DNA from 2 places in the Streptomyces sp. NPDC096013 genome. Region 2 is predicted to be linked to the other one. Evidence: predicted binding sites of a transcription regulator. Region 2 holds the regulator's gene; the other holds the start of a gene.
What was found. The regulator HspR, encoded in region 2, represses chaperone genes until heat shock. The targets are predictions, from matches to a motif close to TTGAGNNNNNNNNNCTCAA.

Region 1 (3,208 bases), on a different contig from region 2:
CGTGAGGTCGAAGACGCCCAGCTTCTTGTTGTACGCGGCGATCTCACGCTCGCCCTGATACACCTGGATGCCGACCGAGGGCTGGTTGTCGGTGGCGGTGGTGAAGATCTCCGAACGCCGGGTCGGGATGGTCGTGTTGCGTTCGATGAGCGTCGTCATGATGCCGCCCTTGGTCTCGATGCCCAGGGACAGCGGAGTGACGTCGAGCAGCAGGACGTCCTTCACGTCGCCGCGGATGACCCCGGCCTGGAGCGCCGCGCCGACCGCCACGACCTCGTCCGGGTTGACGCCCTTGTGCGGGTCCTTGCCGGTGAGTTCCTTGACGAGGTCGGTGACGGCGGGCATCCGGGTCGAGCCGCCGACGAGGATGACGTGGTCGACGGCGGAGAGCTTGATGCCGGCGTCCTTGACCGCCTGGTGGAAGGGGGTTTTGCAGCGGTCCAGCAGATCGGCGGTGAGTTCCTGGAACCCGGCGCGGGTCAGCTTCTCGTCGAGGTGCAGCGGGCCGTCGGCGGAGGCGGTGATGTAGGGCAGGTTGATCGTCGTCTCGGAGGACGAGGACAGCTCGATCTTCGCCTTCTCCGCTCCCTCGCGCAGGCGTTGGAGCGCCATCTTGTCCTTGCCGAGGTCGACGCCGTACTGCCCCTTGAACTTCTTCACGAGGTGGTCGACGACCCGTTGGTCCCAGTCGTCGCCGCCGAGATGCGTGTCGCCGTTGGTGGCCTTGACCTCGATGACGCCGTCGCCGATCTCCAGCAGCGACACGTCGAAGGTGCCGCCGCCGAGGTCGAAGACCAGCACGGTCTGCTCCTCGCCCCGGTCCAGGCCGTAGGCGAGCGCGGCGGCGGTCGGTTCGTTGATGATCCGCAGCACCTTCAGGCCCGCGATCTCGCCGGCCTCCTTGGTGGCCTGGCGCTGGGAGTCGTCGAAGTAGGCGGGGACGGTGATCACGGCGTCGGTGACGTCCTCGCCGAGATAGGCCTCCGCGTCCCGCTTCAGTTTCTGCAGCACGCGCGCCGACAACTCCTGGGCGCGGTACCGCGTTCCGTCGATGGCGCCTGTGTCCGGGAACCGCCACGCTGTGTCTCCCATGTGGCGTTTCACCGAGCGCGCGGTGCGCTCGATGTTCGTCACGGCCTGCCGTTTGGCGACCTCGCCGACCAGCACCTCGCCGTTCTTCGCGAAGGCCACGACCGAGGGGGTGGTCCTCGCCCCCTCGGCGTTGGCGACCACTGTCGCCTCGCCGCCCTCCAGCACCGCGACCACCGAGTTCGTGGTCCCCAGATCGATTCCGACCGCGCGTCCCATCGCCGTCCCCTTCCGCCAGGCGCTGCCCGATCTCCAGCACAAAACTTGAGTACGGGAATGTCAATGCCGCACCCGGTTTTCCGGGCGCGGCATCGAGCGGGAGCGGTGGCGGGGGTCAGGCGGATTCCACCGTCAGCGTGATCGTCGTGCCCGCGAGGGCCTGGCTGACCGGGCAGTTCTTCTTGGCGTCCTCGGCGGCGGCCTTGAAGCCGTCCGCGTCCAGGCCGGGGACCTCGCCGCGGACGGTCAGGTGGATGCCGGTGATGCCCTCGCCGGGCTGGAAGGTGACGTCGGCCTTGGTCTCCAGACGGGTGGGCGGGGTGCCCGCGCCGGCCAGGCCGTGGGACAGCGCCATCGAGAAGCAGCTGGAGTGCGCGGCGGCGATCAGTTCCTCGGGGCTGGTCTTGCCGTTGGCCTGCTCGGCGCGCGACGCCCAGGACACCGGCTGTACGCCGATGCCTGACGAGTCGAAGGTGACGTCTCCGCTGCCCTGGAGGAGGTTGCCTTCCCAGACGGTGTGTGCGGTGCGCGTGGTTGCCACGGTGATTCCTTTCGATGCGGATGTCGTTCGGTGCCCATCCGATCACATTCCTGTTCAGCGCACGCGGAAGACCGGCCCGCGGGCGGTGAACGGCAGACGAGCGTTCTGCGGTATCAGATAGGCGTGTTCGCGCCGCACCCGCAGCACGTCGCACCAGCCGTCCGTGATGACGAGGACGGGCGCGCCCGGCGGGAAGTCGTCGGCGCGCTGGAGCAGGTCGATGCCGGGCTGAAGGACCGTACCGCCGCGCCCGTGGACGCGGACCCGGCCCGCGATGTCGGTGACCGCCACATAGCCCGCGTCGTGCGGGGCCGCGTCGCAGAACACGACCCGGGCGGCCGGTACGTCACGGGCCTCGGCGTACGAGGCGATCGCGCCCAGCGCCTTGCCGAGGAGGGTGCGGTCCATGGAGCCGGAGGTGTCGAGGACGACGCCGAAGGTGCAGCGGGCGATCTCCTCCGGTGGGAACCAGTGACCGGCGCGCGGGATGTCGGGCGTGGAGGACTGGCGGCGCGAGGGGCGGGCGTACGACCGGACGGGCTCGGGGCGCGGCACGAACTCGTCGAACCAGCGGGCCAGTCGTGCGTCCCACGGCAGCGGCGGATGGCTCAGCGTGCGGATCTCCTCGACCAGCCCGCCGGGCAGGAAGCCGCGTTCGTGCTGCTGGTGCAGGTCCAGGCCGCGGGCGAGGCCGCGCCGGTAGAACTCGTCGAGGTCCACGTAGTCGCGCGCACTGCCGAGCGGGCCGCCGAGGATGTCGCCGGCGCCCTTGCCGCGCAGGGTGGCCAGCCGGCGTGTCCGGCGCAGGTCGCCGGCGATCCGGTCGTAGACCTCCTCGGCGGAGAGGTCCTTCAACTCCGGGTCGTACAGCAGGCCTTCGGGCATCCGGCCGACGTCCATCTCGCGCAGCCAGCCGTTGATGACGTAGTCGGCGGCGATGTTGAACAGGAGCGGGTCGCGGGTGCCGCAGCGGTCGCCGTGGCGCAGTGCGGCGTGCAGCATCTCGTGGGCGAGGACGAACCGCCATTCCTCGTCGTCGAACGAGCGCAGCGGGTTGATGTAGATCTCTGCGGCGCCGGTGTCGACGGCGGCGACGGAGATGCCGTGGGCGCGGGCGAGTTCGGCGTCGGCGACGACCTTGATGCCGGCCGCGATGCCGCCGAGGAGCGGGTAGGAGGAGACGAACCAGCTCAACGCCCTTTCCCAGGGCTGGAGTCGGGTGGGCCCGCCGTACATCGAGTCGCGGCGACCGCCGGCCAGGTCCATCGCGACCGACATGGTCCGGGTCAGCGCGCCGGCGAAGGCGAGCTGCCAGTCCACGGGCTTGCCGGGCCAGCCCTGCCAGGGCACGAGCCGCTG
Region 2 (3,208 bases):
TGCGCAAGGCGCTCGACGAGCGCACCGCGGACCTCCAGCGGCTCCAGGCCGAGTTCCAGAACTACCGCCGCCGGGTCGAGCGCGACCGGATCGCGGTCAAGGAGATCGCCGTGGCGAGCCTCCTGACCGAACTGATGCCCACGCTCGACGACATCGGTCGCGCGCGGGAACACGGTGAACTCGTCGGCGGTTTCAAGTCGGTGGGCGAATCCCTGGAGACCGCCGCGGCGAAGATGGGGCTTCAGCAGTTCGGCAAGGAGGGCGAGCCCTTCGACCCGACGATCCACGAGGCCCTGATGCACTCGTACGCGCCGGACGTCACGGAGACGACCTGCGTGGCGATCCTCCAGCCCGGGTATCGCATCGGCGAGCGCACCATCCGCCCCGCGCGGGTGGCGGTCGCGGAGCCGCAGCCCGGCGCCGCGCAGACCGGCAAGGCGGAGTCCTCGGACGCCGCCGAGACGGCGGACGACGACAAGGAGAGCGGTGGCCCGGACGAGGGCTGACATCGCACCCCACGGGACTCGCACGGCGAGTAGCACCAGAGGAAAGGAGGGACGTCGAGGATGAGCACCAAGGACTTCATCGAGAAGGACTACTACAAGGTCCTCGGCGTCCCCAAGGACGCCACCGAGGCCGAGATCAAGAAGGCGTACCGGAAGCTCGCCCGCGAGTTCCACCCGGACGCCAACAAGGGCAACGCCAAGGCCGAGGAGCGCTTCAAGGAGATCTCCGAGGCCAACGACATCCTCGGTGACCCCAAGAAGCGCAAGGAGTACGACGAGGCCCGCGCCCTGTTCGGCAACGGCGGCTTCCGCCCGGGGCCGGGCGGCGCGGGCGGCGGCAACTTCAACTTCGACCTGGGCGACCTCTTCGGAGGCGGCGCCCAGGGCGGTGGCGCCGGGGGTGCCGGCGGCTTCGGCGGCGGGATCGGTGACGTCTTCGGGGGCCTGTTCAACCGGGGTGGCGCGGGCACGACCCGTACCCAGCCCAGGCGCGGCCAGGACATCGAGTCCGAGGTCACGCTCAGCTTCACGGAAGCGATCGAAGGGGCCACGGTGCCGCTGCGGATGTCCTCGCAGCAGCCCTGCAAGGCCTGTTCGGGCACCGGCGACAAGAACGGCACACCGCGCGTGTGCCCGACCTGCGTCGGCACCGGCCAGGTGGCGCGCGGCTCCGGCGGCGGCTTCTCCCTCACCGACCCGTGCCCCGACTGCAAGGGCCGCGGCCTCATCGCCGAGCACCCCTGCGTCGAGTGCAAGGGCAGCGGGCGCGCCAAGTCGTCCCGGACCATGCAGGTCCGGATCCCCGCGGGGGTCACGGACGGCCAGCGCATCCGGCTCCGCGGCAAGGGCGCACCGGGCGAACGCGGCGGACCCGCGGGCGACTTGTACGTCATGGTGCATGTCGACGCGCACCCGGTGTTCGGCCGCAAGGACGACAACCTCACGGTGACGGTCCCGGTGACGTTCGCCGAGGCGGCACTCGGCGGCGAGGTCAGGGTGCCCACCCTGGGCGGGCCCCCGGTGACGCTGAAGCTGCCCCCGGGCACGCCGAACGGCCGGACGATGCGCGCCCGGGGCAAGGGCGCGGTCCGCAAGGACGGCACGCGGGGCGACCTCCTCGTCACGGTCGAGGTGAGTGTCCCGAAGGACGTCACGGGGAATGCTCGTGACGCACTGGAGGCGTACAGAGAGGCGACCGCGGGAGAGGACCCGCGGGCGGAGCTGTTCCAGGCCGCGAAGGGAGCATGAGAGTGATGGACGGCCGTCGACGCAACCCGTACGAGCTGACCGAGGAGACCCCGGTCTACGTCATCTCGGTGGCGGCCCAGCTCTCCGGCCTGCACCCGCAGACGCTGCGTCAGTACGACCGCCTCGGCCTGGTCTCCCCGGACCGCACGGCCGGGCGCGGCCGGCGCTACTCGGCCCGCGACATCGAACTGCTGCGCACCGTCCAGCAGTTGTCGCAGACCGAGGGCATCAACCTGGCGGGCATCAAGCGCATCATCGAGCTGGAGAACCAGGTGGTCGCGCTCCAACAGCGCGTCGCCGAGCTCCAGTCGGCGGTCGAGGGCGCGGCGGCGACGATGCAGCAGCGCGAGGCCGCGGTGCACGCGTCGTACCGGCGCGACCTGGTGCCGTACCAGGAGGTCCAGCAGACCAGTGCGCTGGTGGTGTGGCGGCCGAAGCGGCAGCAGTCCTCGGACTGACGTCCACGCACACACGGAAGGGGCCCGGAGTTTTCTCCGGGCCCCTTCCGCATGCCGCCTGGCGCGGAGAGGGCGGAGTCGGTCGCGCCGATCTTTGCCCTTTCATGAACTTCCGCTGGATGGAGGGTCCGTAAAGGGTGTTTGAAGGTGATTTCGCGAGGTCTCCACATGCCGAACGGAACGTGGCGTTGCCATCTCGTTAAGTGGTTCCGCTTGACGGCGGTGGTCGCATCCGCGTTGGCTTTTCAGTCACCTGGGTTGCAATGCTGCACCCTCGTCCGGACGGCACCAGAAGTGAGCACCCCAATGCGTCGTATCGCCATACCCGTGGCCGCGTTCTCGCTGGCCCTCCCCCTGGCCGCCTGTGGCGTCCTCAACTCCTCGGGGAGCAGCTCGGACGCGACTCCGGCGAAGGGCAACGACATCACGGTGGGCGTGCTCATGCCGGAGAAGACGAACACGCGGTACGCGGAGTTCGACTACCCGATCATGAAGGCGAAGATCCAGGAACTCACCGCGAACAAGGGCAAGGCCGAGTACGAGAACGCCGGTGGCGTCGCGTCCGTCCAGGACAAGCAGATGCAGAAGATGATCGACGAGAAGGTCGACATCATCGTGCTCGACGCCGTCGACTCGCACGCCATCCGGACGATGGTGGCGAAGGCCAAGGCGGCCGGCATCCCGGTCATCGCCTACGACCGTCTCGCCGAGGGCCCGGTCGACGCGTATGTCTCCTTCGACGGCGAACTGGTCGGCGAGGTGCAGGGCCGCTCCCTGCTCGAGGCGCTGGGCGGCAACGTGGACACCTCCGACAAGATCGTGATGATCAACGGCTCGCCCACCGACCCCAACGCCGCGGTGTTCAAGGGCGGCGCGCTGTCCGAGTTGCAGGGCAAGGTGACGATCGCCGAGAGCTACAACACCAAGGCCTGGGACCCGGTCGTGGCCCAGAAGGAGATGACCGAGGCGATCGGCAAGCTCGGCAAGGGCAACATC

Region 1: dnaK (molecular chaperone DnaK) is a predicted target of HspR. The motif match lies at 1,354-1,372, and genes of this name have one in related genera.

Annotation. Positions count from the first base shown of each region.
Region 1 is NZ_JBIWGK010000001.1:966,547-969,754, forward strand. Features, by position in the region: gene dnaK (molecular chaperone DnaK) at 1-1,308, opposite strand, end outside; gene ACIRB1_RS04230 (OsmC family protein) at 1,424-1,849, opposite strand; gene ACIRB1_RS04235 (DUF2201 family putative metallopeptidase) at 1,904-3,208, opposite strand, start outside.
Region 2 is NZ_JBIWGK010000011.1:5,795-9,002, forward strand. Features, by position in the region: gene grpE (nucleotide exchange factor GrpE) at 1-506, shown strand, start outside; gene dnaJ (molecular chaperone DnaJ) at 567-1,754, shown strand; gene ACIRB1_RS31465 (heat shock protein transcriptional repressor HspR) at 1,760-2,212, shown strand; gene ACIRB1_RS31470 (substrate-binding domain-containing protein) at 2,519-3,208, shown strand, end outside.